3 linked regions of the Gloeocapsopsis sp. IPPAS B-1203 genome follow. Each later gene encodes a partner of the first gene's protein in a complex. Links are inferred from orthologs where the notes say so. Each region holds a gene or a part of one and is shown on either strand. Other genes may lie near its edges.

What was found. Proteins that work in one complex are often made in the same cells at the same time.
Region 2: the proteins of ureC (region 1) and CSQ79_RS09380 are in contact, whole or in part, in a crystal structure (PDB 6ZO0), measured with the Sporosarcina pasteurii proteins. The link is inferred for Gloeocapsopsis sp. IPPAS B-1203 from one-to-one orthologs. Residues at the interface, in WP_115362090.1 of Sporosarcina pasteurii: Met1, Lys2, Ile3, Asn4, Arg5, Gln6, Tyr8, Ala9, Tyr12, Gly13, Pro14, Thr15, Val16, Gly17, Asp18, Gln19, Val20, Arg21, Ala23, Asp24, Asp26, Trp28, Thr37, Tyr38, Gly39, Asp40, Glu41, Asn43, Gly47, Lys48; in WP_115364121.1 of Sporosarcina pasteurii: Val2, Pro3, Gly4, Glu5, Tyr6, Arg7, Val8, Ala9, Glu10, Gly11, Glu12, Ile13, Glu14, Ile15, Asn16, Arg19, Gly37, Ser38, His39, Ile40, Arg60, Asn62, Ile63, Pro64, Ser65, Gly66, Thr67, Leu84, Gly85, Gly86.
Region 3: the proteins of ureC (region 1) and ureA are in contact, whole or in part, in a crystal structure (PDB 4CEU), measured with the Sporosarcina pasteurii proteins. The link is inferred for Gloeocapsopsis sp. IPPAS B-1203 from one-to-one orthologs. Residues at the interface, in WP_115362090.1 of Sporosarcina pasteurii: Lys441, Phe442, Asp463, Pro464, Ser465, Ala466, Ser467, Ile468, Thr470, Pro471, Gln472, Pro473, Met475, Arg477, Gln565, Arg566, Tyr567, Phe568, Leu569, Phe570; in WP_115362093.1 of Sporosarcina pasteurii: Ala6, Glu9, Lys10, Ile13, Ala16, Leu19, Arg23, Asn31, Tyr32, Pro33, Glu34, Val36, Thr40, Met44, Met70, Glu71, Val73, Met76, Asp78, Gln81, Ala82, Glu83, Leu92.

The regions. Positions count from the first base shown.
Region 1 is NZ_PEIG01000021.1:37,845-43,892, reverse strand. What follows is about bases 1,651-4,595. They hold ureC (urease subunit alpha), read right to left. Parts: upstream 4,000-4,595; coding sequence 2,302-3,999; downstream 1,651-2,301. Other genes in these bases: CSQ79_RS25085 (alpha/beta hydrolase), read right to left, coding at 4,354-4,595; CSQ79_RS25090 (hypothetical protein), read right to left, coding at 4,150-4,278; CSQ79_RS25100 (hybrid sensor histidine kinase/response regulator), read right to left, coding at 1,651-1,812. Also shown: CSQ79_RS25105 (amidase), read right to left, coding at 1-510; more of CSQ79_RS25100, read right to left, coding at 706-1,650; more of CSQ79_RS25085, read right to left, coding at 4,596-6,048.
Region 2 is NZ_PEIG01000004.1:278,804-281,574, reverse strand. It holds CSQ79_RS09380 (urease subunit beta), read left to right. Parts: upstream 1-1,115; coding sequence 1,116-1,427; downstream 1,428-2,771. Other genes in the region: CSQ79_RS09370 (low molecular weight protein-tyrosine-phosphatase), read right to left, coding at 2,403-2,771; CSQ79_RS09375 (response regulator transcription factor), read left to right, coding at 1,726-2,382; ureA (urease subunit gamma), read left to right, coding at 529-831; CSQ79_RS09390 (urease accessory protein UreD), read left to right, coding at 1-514.
Region 3 is NZ_PEIG01000004.1:279,396-282,345, forward strand. It holds ureA (urease subunit gamma), read right to left. Parts: upstream 1,652-2,950; coding sequence 1,349-1,651; downstream 1-1,348. Other genes in the region: CSQ79_RS09375 (response regulator transcription factor), read right to left, coding at 1-454; CSQ79_RS09380 (urease subunit beta), read right to left, coding at 753-1,064; CSQ79_RS09390 (urease accessory protein UreD), read right to left, coding at 1,666-2,523; CSQ79_RS09395 (hypothetical protein), read left to right, coding at 2,750-2,950.

The sequences.
Region 1 (6,048 bases):
ACATAACCCAGCAGCAACAGCTGATGCTGATCCGCCACTCGAACCACCAGCAGTATGATGCAAATTCCAAGGATTGCGCGTTGGCGGAAAGCCCGTTGGTTCAGTGTAGGGAAAAGAACCGAGTTCGGATGTCGCTGTTTTACCTAAAATGATAAATCCTGCATGACGAATGCGGGTAACAACTCCATCATCGTAGGCTGCAATTTCGTTTTTTAAAACTGGAACGCCATAACTACACGGAACCCCTGCGACAGAATTAAGATCTTTAACCGCAATTGGTACGCCAAAAAACGGTGGTAGTTCGTTGCTTTTACTTAATAACTCAGTTTTAGCTTTAGCATCCGCGATCGCTTTTTCTGCGATCACAGTAAAATAACTACCAATTTGACTATCGAGTTGCTGAATGCGTTCTAAGTAAAGTTCGACTAATTCAACTGGCGATACTTCACCGCTGCGGATTAACTGCGCTTGATCGAGGGCTGAGGTAAAGGCTAGATCAGTTTTACTCATGAGGTGTGGTCAATGGCGATCGCGTTTGCGAAGTTAGCACGTCGAAGAAAGTTGAGCAAGAACCTTTAGCGTTCATCAACTTAATGGCTGATGAAAATAATATCAGCTTATTTACACGACCGCTGCTTTAATGACCAGCCTTTGGATAGTATTAATACTCTCGCAGTTATTTAACTATCTCCATATTGCTAGAAGTTACTGCGCAATAGGGAGATGAACAGCAAATAGACTACCTTGCCCAGGTGTTGATTTAACGTCGATTGTACCCTGATGAGCTTCTACAATTCTACGTGAAAGATATAATCCTAAACCACTACCAGAGCGTTTGTGGCTTCCTTGGCGAAATCTTTCAAATAAAGTAGCTTGTTCTTCTTGAGGAATACCAGAACCAGTATCTATGACTTCAATTGTGATGTATGAATCTGAATCTGCGCCTTGAGAAGGTTTCATGCATACAGTTACAGAACCATTATCAGTAAACTTGATTGCATTTCCCACTAAGTTTGTAAATAAACGGTGAATTTCCAAGCGATCGCCGATGATTTTCGGATTAACTTGTAAATTCATTGGTTCAAACTGTAAGGGAAGTTTTTTTTCTTGTGCAAGTGGTTCTAGTTCCTTGACAACTTCTGCTAGCACCTCTTGTAAATTGACAGGCATGAAATTTAAAACTTTACGATCTGCCTCAAAGCGGTATACTTCTAATAAAGTATTCACCATTTGTAGCAAGTTTTGATTACTACGCGCCATCGTAGTAACTGCTTCTTTCATTGTGGGTGAAAGTTCACCTAAAGCCCCTTGTTGAAACAGCATCAGCATTCTATCTGCTGCGACAAGAGGAGTACGCAAATCGTGTGTTAGGCGAGATACAAAATCTTCTCTTTGACGAGCTATTTGATCGCGTTCATCCACGCTATGTTTTAACCGTAATAGCGATCGCACGCGTGCCAACAATTCATCAACCTCTACAGGTTTGCGAATAAAATCGTCTGCACCCATGTCCAAGCCCTGTGCAACACTTGGTTGATCGTATGCCGTTATTAGCAAAATTGGAATAAATGGTAGCTGGTTATTTCGCCGGATACGCTGAGTTACCTCAAAGCCGTCCATTCCTGGCATCATGACATCAAGTAGTACCAAGTGTGGCGGAGACTGTTCAACTAGTCTTAAAGCCGTAGGACCATCTTCTGCGGTAGCTATTTTATAACCTTCCTCTTCCAGAATTGTTTGGATCAGGAAAACATTGTCTGGCGAGTCATCTACAACAAGAATATTATCAGGGCGAGAGGGTTGGGCACACATGGAATCCAAGTATCTACAACTATAAGTTAAATTTTATTAACTGCTTGCATCTGTATTATTTTTCCTCCTAACTGCTCACTTGACCTCCTACTTACGAAGGATTGTTTTTATACCAACTTGTTATTAAAAGTTTTTTTGTAATACTATTTCGATTGCTTGCAAGAGAAAGCAAATACACTATCGCTAAAGTTAAAAACTGTAGTGACATTATTTTCGTCGAATAACTAGATTATCATAAAGTCGTTACTAACTATTTATGAGTTACTATCTACTCAAACTGCAATCATGCATCCTTGATACACGTTAACTACAGTTATGGTTGTCAAAGTAAAGTATGTCTGCATACACTCACAACGAAAACTTTATATGTAAATCCACGGTAGTAGAAATCTGTTTAGCTGCACATTGATTCGCAATTGCACCCATGTAGGAGGTCTGTTGACTGACTTAGCTCAAAGCTGTTTACTTTGTGGTAGCAAGGTAAGAAACCTAGAAGAGAAAATAGCGTTGTGCAAGAGGTAACACTGTCGCAGGCTCACAAGTCAATAATTTTCCATCTGCTTTCACTTCATAAGTCTCAGGATCTACTTCGATTTGAGGTAAAAGATCGTTTAACTTCATTTCTCTTTTACTTAGCTGACGAGTACCAGAGACAGCGGCAACATTTTTTTGTAAGTTTAGCTGTTGAGAAATTCCTAAATCTATTGCAGCCTGTGAAACAAATGTCAGCGAAGTTTTTGCGATCGCCCCACCAAAACTAGCAAACATCGGACGCATATGTACAGGTTGTGGTGTAGGGATACTCGCGTTGGCATCTCCCATCTGCGCATAGGCGATCGCCCCACCTTTAATCACAATTTCTGGCTTGACACCAAAGAACGCCGGACGCCACAAACACAAATCAGCCAGTTTCCCTTCTTCTACTGAACCGACATAATGAGAAATACCATGTGCGATCGCCGGATTAATTGTATATTTAGCAACATAGCGCTTGGCACGAAAGTTGTCGTTTTCTGAAGTATCTTCTGCTAGCGCACCGCGCTGTACTTTCATTTTGTGAGCAGTTTGCCAAGTCCGAATAATCACTTCTCCCACTCTTCCCATTGCTTGAGAATCAGAAGAAATTATGCTAAAAGCACCCAAATCGTGCAAAATGTCTTCGGCTGCAATTGTTTCTCTGCGAATCCGCGACTCAGCAAAGGCGACATCTTCTGCAATTCCTGGATCGAGATGATGGCACACCATCAACATATCTAAGTGTTCGTCTAAAGTATTTAATGTATAAGGACGTGTGGGATTGGTAGAAGAAGGTAAAACGTTAGCTTCTCCACAGACTTTGATGATATCTGGTGCATGACCGCCACCTGCACCTTCTGTATGATAAGTGTGAATGACGCGATTTTTAAAAGCAGCGATCGTATCTTCAACAAATCCTGCTTCGTTGAGTGTATCGGTGTGAATAGCAACTTGGACATCAAATTCGTCTGCAACACTCAAACAGGTATCAATTGCAGCAGGTGTTGTTCCCCAATCTTCATGGAGTTTTAAACCCATCGCCCCTGCTTGAACTTGTTCGACGAGTCCTTGCGGTTGACTGCTGTTACCTTTACCTAAAAATCCTAAATTAACTGGAAATGCATCCGCAGCTTGCAGCATGCGGTAAATATTCCAAGGTCCAGGCGTACAAGTTGTTGCGTTTGTTCCTGTGGCTGGGCCTGTACCGCCACCAATCATTGTCGTGACTCCAGAGGCGATCGCTGTCTCAATCTGTTGCGGACAAATAAAGTGAATGTGCGCGTCAATTCCTCCAGCCGTGAGAATCATTCCTTCTCCAGCAATGGCTTCAGTACCAGGACCAATAATAATATCTACATTGTCTTGAATATATGGATTTCCCGCTTTGCCAATTTTGAAAATCTTGCCGTCTTTAATGCCAATATCAGCTTTAACGATTCCCCACCAATCGAGAATTAAAGCATTGGTAATCACAACATCAACAGCACCATCAGCGTTGGATATTGGCGATTGTCCCATACCATCGCGAATCACTTTACCGCCGCCAAATTTGACTTCATCACCGTAGGTTGTCAAGTCTTGTTCAACTTCAATAATCAATTCTGTATCTGCAAGTCGCACGCGATCGCCTACTGTTGGACCAAATGTCTCAGCGTAAGCACGACGATCCATGCGATAACTCATGCGATGCTCCTTTTATGGTCTGGTAATGTGTTTTGAACCAAAAAAACACGAAGATAAAGAGGTTCTTGGGTATTTTATCCCGTTCTGGTGCTACGACAACTGTGTAGTCACATTGTTGTAAGGATGCGATCGCATTTATTATGACCATACATCGAAGCGATAGCGAATCGCACCTGTCACCGGATCGTTGCAAACCTCAGCATATCCTACCCTTTCAGCCTCTTGGAGTAGTTTCTTCGCTTCTTTGGGTTCTAGCCCAGTGTACATCGCTGCTTGTGCAATCGATAGCTGTCCGCCGTTTGTTTTAGCTGCTAAAAGCCTGCAAGAGGGTTAATCTGTCATTTACACAAAATCATTGACTGTGATGTGACTGGCTTGAATCCCTTCGAGAAGAGTAATATGCATCTGACTTCCCAAATCTCCCAACCCTTCGAGCTTCCAGCGAATTTCAGTATTCTGCCCGACCTGAGTAACATTAAGGTCACTGAGGCTAAGAGTGGTACCATTGATAGTTGTTGGCAGCCCTAACAAATCTCGACCATCCTGAAAGTCTCGGATGACATCTTGACCACTACTCAGATAGAACCGATCGAACCCAGAGCCACCTTGAAGCAGATCGTCGCCCGTACCACCATTTAATGTATCGTCACCGCATCCCCCAATGAGGATATCGTTACCTGAATCGCCATGAAGTGTGTCATCACCTTGACCTGCCTGCAACCAATCATCGCCAGCGTCACCATAGAGAATATCGCGACCATAATTGCCTCTTAAGCTATCATTACCTGCACTACCCGTGAGGACATCGCCACCTTTGCCGCCACTCATCGTATCCTCGCCATCACCCCCAATCAGGGAATCCTTGCCGTTGCCCCCTTGAAGTTCATCGTCGCCCCTATCCCCATGCAGAAAATCATTTCCTCTACCACCGTGCAGGAAATCGTTGCCGTCTTGACCAAATAGATAATCATTTCCTCTGCCACCGTACAGCAAATTGTTTCCGCTGCCTGCATGTAAGGCATCGCTGCCATCGCCTCCTTTTAAGACATCATCACCCCCGCCTCCATGCAGTAAGTCATTTTCTCGCCCTCCATAAAGCACATCATCCCCGCTTCTGTCTGACAGAAGATTGTTCCCCTTATATGATTGGGCAATTACTTCTGGATAGGCTGCTGGAAGCGGAAAGGAACTATCCCTAAACAGAGGGCTTTCCTGGTTATTTAAATGCTGATTAAAGAAAGCAGTGATGTAATCATTAGTGATCTGCGTGACTCGGTTGGGGTCAATCAGTTCAAAATCTTTGTGTTCATAAGTCTTGATAGTCGCTTGCGGATCGAAGAAATAATTGAATGAGTTTGCTAGACCACCGATCTCGATACCAGACTCTCGCAAGAGAGGAAATAGAAAGGGAACATCACTGGTATAGTGCAAGTGAGTTGTCCCCAAAATGGTCACTTTATATCCTTCATTTTGGAGATTATTGAGGAAGGTTTGATCGTCCACCTCTCTTGATAATGCATCAGAACTGATCTCTGTACCAAATGCCACGTTGTTGAACACCATAAAGGGTTGGGAGAGACTAGCGTTAAATGTGTCTACCTGTAACAAGCCGTCTAAATTTGCTCCTGCTTTGAAACGAGGATCGGTTGCCAAAACTTCGGCGGCAGTCACTCCACCTGTAGAAACTCCAAAAACACCGACTCGATCTAAGTCCAATCTCCCGTTAAACAAACCTGTTGGATCGTTTCCTGCATTAAATTTTTCAAGTTCGTCTAAGACAAATTGGATATCTCCAGCTCTGATAGCAACGTTTTTAGTTTGAAGTTCGTCAATTTCAGCTTCAATGTTTGCTGTATCAAAGAGCGAAGAACGAGGAGCAACTCGTCCACCAGGAAGGATGTTCAAGGCTGAGTCGTAAGTATGGTTAATCGCAACGACGACATACCCTTGACTAGCTAATTCTTGTGCTCTAAAGGTGTTAAATTCAGGCATGTCAGTACCGCCGTGAGACAAAAATACCACTGGATATTTGGATTG
Region 2 (2,771 bases), on another replicon or contig:
TTTAGAATGGTTTCCTCAAGAAACAATTGTGTTTAATGGGGCAATTTATCGACAGGATTTACAGGTAGAATTGGCACCTGGGGCTACTTGGACAAGTTGGGAGATTACTCGCTTTGGTCGCAGTGCTAGAGGAGAAAAATTTTTACAAGGTAACTGGCGATCGCATACTGAAGTTTGGCAACAACAACACCCTTTATGGATAGATCGCCAATGGTTACATGGAGACGAGCAAATCATTAATAGCCCCCACGGTTTAGCGGGAAACTCTATTGTGGGTAGTTTTGTCTGGATTGGACAATCTCTATCAGCCGACGTGGTAGAAAAAATAAGAACCCTCAATTCTACTGTAGAACAAGGCGAAATCGGCGTTACGCGCTTAAATGCAGGCTTATTATGCCGCTATCGTGGTAATTCTACAACTGAGGTGCGAAACTGGTTCACTGAGGTCTGGCATCTGCTACGATCTTCCTCTCTAGGAAAACCAGCCTATCGATCGCGTGTTTGGCAAATCTAAAGGACTGAACTGCTATGCAACTGACACCACAGGAAAAAGATAAATTGCTTATTTTTACTGCTGCTTTACTTGCCGAACGACGCAAACAAAGAGGATTGAAATTAAACTATCCTGAAGCTATTGCTTATATTTCTGCGGCAATTTTAGAAGGCGCACGAGACGGGCGTACAGTTGCAGAATTAATGAGTTATGGCACAAATTTATTGACACGCGCAGATGTAATGGATGGCGTAGCTGAGATGATACCTGAAGTTCAAGTTGAAGCAACTTTTCCTGATGGAACAAAACTAGTCACGGTTCATAATCCGATTCACTAATTGAGATTTTGTCAGATAGTAAAGATTTAACATCTTCTCATTGATGAGAAAATAGAGAGTTTTTTGTATTTCATGATATTCGTTTTACTCATTAAAGCGACAAAGTAAACCAGTGATTATCAATGTCAAAATCATTATAGCAATGCACAATATTAAACTGATATAGTGTGTGTTTTGAATCACTTATGATAATAAAAATACTATGAGTTTATTGACATATAGAGATTTGCGCCCACATTGACACAATAGTAGAATCCAAAGAATTAACTATCAATTCAAAAAAAATGATTCCAGGAGAGTTATTAGTACAACAAGGTGATATAGAACTCAATACAGGGCGTCCAACTGTACGCATCAAGGTTGCTAATCGTGGCGATCGCCCTATTCAAGTAGGTTCGCACTTTCATTTTTATGAAGTCAATTCAGCATTGGACTTTGAGCGCGAGCGATCACGCGGAATGCGTCTCGATATTCCTGCTGGTACAGCAGTACGTTTTGAGCCTGGAGATGAAAAAGAAGTTGTTTTAGTACCAGTTGTTGGCAGTCGTCAAATTTACGGTTTCAATGGTAGAGTTAACGGGCGCTTGGATAGCTAGGCTACCTATTCTATAATTTGGCACAATAACATGAATCAACTTTCCATTTGATTTTTCTATTGATTTTTATCGAGTGGTAGTTTTTTATTAGAGTATCCCTCATTACCATGAGTGGAGACAATTCGTGTCAGGAATGGTTTTTATGTAGTTGTTACACCTAACTTTTGCTAGAAGATAAATCATTAGCTTTAGTTTAGGATTGTTAATACAATGTATGAACACACTTTATATCTACTTACGGTAGTAGAATGCAGCGACTGTATATTCCTTGGTTAGAGATGTTAACTACTTATTATCCATGCCTTTGACACTTCTCATCGTTGATGACGATCTCGGAACTCGTTTGTCAATCAGCGATTATTTGGAAATGTCTGGCTATTCAGTGCTCACAGCAGCTGATGGTCAAGAAGCATTGGCTATGGTACAAACATATCATCCTCATTTGATGGTGACAGATATTGTCATGCCACGAATGAATGGTTATGAATTAGTGCGTCATGTTCGTCAACATCCTAAGTTTCGCTTATTGCCAGTGATATTTTTGACGGCAAGAAATAAAACAGAGGAAAGAATTGCTGGATATCAATCAGGCGCTGACTTATATTTACCTAAGCCATTTGAGTTGAATGAACTGGGAGCTGCTATTCGCAATTTACTAGAGCGATCGCAAATTATTCAATCAGAAACTCGTTTATCTTACGAAGAAGGTTTGCGGGCTAATTCTCACACGCTTGGGTATGAAGGAGACACAGAGATCCACATTAAGCTAACTCAAAGAGAGCAACAAGTTGCAGTTTTATTAACTCACGGCTTATCCAATGCAGAAATAGGAAGCCGGTTACATCTGAGTCCTCGGACAGTCGAGAAGTATGTTAGCAGCTTGTTTCGGAAAACTTCAACCAGTAATCGTGCAGAATTAGTTGGTTTTGTGATGAAATATCGACTGTTGCAGTAAGAAAGTTGCCCAGGGAATCTTTAGTTTTTGACTTCTTGTAGTAAGCCAGTGCAAGCATCAAGGAGAATATCAATGACATGATTAAAACCTTGTGTTCCTCCGTAGTAGGGGTCTGGAACTTCTTCCACAGTATGCTGCGAGCAATAGTTACACATCAGTTGTACTTTCTCGTGATACTTACCATGAGCATCGAGCGCTAAAATATCTTGATAATTTTCGCGATCCATTGCCAGAATCAGATCAAATTCTGCTAAATCAGTTTTTTGTAATTGACGCGCACTACCACGCAATTTGATGCCTAATTTACTGGCTGCAGCGATCGCCATACGTTGATCTGGTGGACTACCAACGTGATAACCTCCTGTACCTGCTGAGTCACAAACGATTTT
Region 3 (2,950 bases), on another replicon or contig:
CTGTGTCTCCTTCATACCCAAGCGTGTGAGAATTAGCCCGCAAACCTTCTTCGTAAGATAAACGAGTTTCTGATTGAATAATTTGCGATCGCTCTAGTAAATTGCGAATAGCAGCTCCCAGTTCATTCAACTCAAATGGCTTAGGTAAATATAAGTCAGCGCCTGATTGATATCCAGCAATTCTTTCCTCTGTTTTATTTCTTGCCGTCAAAAATATCACTGGCAATAAGCGAAACTTAGGATGTTGACGAACATGACGCACTAATTCATAACCATTCATTCGTGGCATGACAATATCTGTCACCATCAAATGAGGATGATATGTTTGTACCATAGCCAATGCTTCTTGACCATCAGCTGCTGTGAGCACTGAATAGCCAGACATTTCCAAATAATCGCTGATTGACAAACGAGTTCCGAGATCGTCATCAACGATGAGAAGTGTCAAAGGCATGGATAATAAGTAGTTAACATCTCTAACCAAGGAATATACAGTCGCTGCATTCTACTACCGTAAGTAGATATAAAGTGTGTTCATACATTGTATTAACAATCCTAAACTAAAGCTAATGATTTATCTTCTAGCAAAAGTTAGGTGTAACAACTACATAAAAACCATTCCTGACACGAATTGTCTCCACTCATGGTAATGAGGGATACTCTAATAAAAAACTACCACTCGATAAAAATCAATAGAAAAATCAAATGGAAAGTTGATTCATGTTATTGTGCCAAATTATAGAATAGGTAGCCTAGCTATCCAAGCGCCCGTTAACTCTACCATTGAAACCGTAAATTTGACGACTGCCAACAACTGGTACTAAAACAACTTCTTTTTCATCTCCAGGCTCAAAACGTACTGCTGTACCAGCAGGAATATCGAGACGCATTCCGCGTGATCGCTCGCGCTCAAAGTCCAATGCTGAATTGACTTCATAAAAATGAAAGTGCGAACCTACTTGAATAGGGCGATCGCCACGATTAGCAACCTTGATGCGTACAGTTGGACGCCCTGTATTGAGTTCTATATCACCTTGTTGTACTAATAACTCTCCTGGAATCATTTTTTTTGAATTGATAGTTAATTCTTTGGATTCTACTATTGTGTCAATGTGGGCGCAAATCTCTATATGTCAATAAACTCATAGTATTTTTATTATCATAAGTGATTCAAAACACACACTATATCAGTTTAATATTGTGCATTGCTATAATGATTTTGACATTGATAATCACTGGTTTACTTTGTCGCTTTAATGAGTAAAACGAATATCATGAAATACAAAAAACTCTCTATTTTCTCATCAATGAGAAGATGTTAAATCTTTACTATCTGACAAAATCTCAATTAGTGAATCGGATTATGAACCGTGACTAGTTTTGTTCCATCAGGAAAAGTTGCTTCAACTTGAACTTCAGGTATCATCTCAGCTACGCCATCCATTACATCTGCGCGTGTCAATAAATTTGTGCCATAACTCATTAATTCTGCAACTGTACGCCCGTCTCGTGCGCCTTCTAAAATTGCCGCAGAAATATAAGCAATAGCTTCAGGATAGTTTAATTTCAATCCTCTTTGTTTGCGTCGTTCGGCAAGTAAAGCAGCAGTAAAAATAAGCAATTTATCTTTTTCCTGTGGTGTCAGTTGCATAGCAGTTCAGTCCTTTAGATTTGCCAAACACGCGATCGATAGGCTGGTTTTCCTAGAGAGGAAGATCGTAGCAGATGCCAGACCTCAGTGAACCAGTTTCGCACCTCAGTTGTAGAATTACCACGATAGCGGCATAATAAGCCTGCATTTAAGCGCGTAACGCCGATTTCGCCTTGTTCTACAGTAGAATTGAGGGTTCTTATTTTTTCTACCACGTCGGCTGATAGAGATTGTCCAATCCAGACAAAACTACCCACAATAGAGTTTCCCGCTAAACCGTGGGGGCTATTAATGATTTGCTCGTCTCCATGTAACCATTGGCGATCTATCCATAAAGGGTGTTGTTGTTGCCAAACTTCAGTATGCGATCGCCAGTTACCTTGTAAAAATTTTTCTCCTCTAGCACTGCGACCAAAGCGAGTAATCTCCCAACTTGTCCAAGTAGCCCCAGGTGCCAATTCTACCTGTAAATCCTGTCGATAAATTGCCCCATTAAACACAATTGTTTCTTGAGGAAACCATTCTAAACAAGCATCAGTATCGACTTGTAGCAAAATATTTTGCCTAGCTTCCAAACCATTACTACGATAAATCTTACTAGCAGCAGCAGTTGTAATGAGTGTATGAGCTTGCGGTTGCAGATGAAAATTGAGTGATAGTTTGTCACCGCCAACAATACCTCCAGCAGTGTGTAAAATCACACTATGACAAACTGCTCCTTCTGGATAAAAAGGTCTTTGAACTTTTAGCGGTGCTTGCATTTGCTGGTGTGTCACCGCAGTTACACCATCTACTAACGCATAGACAATATTTAAACTACCGTGCCAAGAATTAAGCTTTTGAGACTTGTTGAGTTCTAGCAAGCGCAATATTTTGGATGAGATTAATTTTGTTATTGTGACACGTTATGCATAAATGATTTGAATTTTATAGGGTAAATTTGCTTAATTATAATCATTAACATAGTAGGCTTTCTCAGTAATATTGCGGTTGGACGCCTTGTCAAATTAGCGTTAATTTGCTTGTTATAACGAATGATCTATAAATTTACACTCGTGCGATCAGTCAATATGAAACATACTAATCCATTAACAGACTATGTGTGTTAGTCTGCAACAATGGAGCATAATTGGCAGCTTGAGTATATGGGTATTAACGACAACCCCAGCAAATGCTGTAATAGGGAAGTTTGCACAACAAAATGAATCGAATTTCCAATCAACGTTAATTGACCAAAATCCAATATTAATTGCTGCACCTGAAAACTTCAATCCTAGTTTGCGATCGCTACCACCGCCA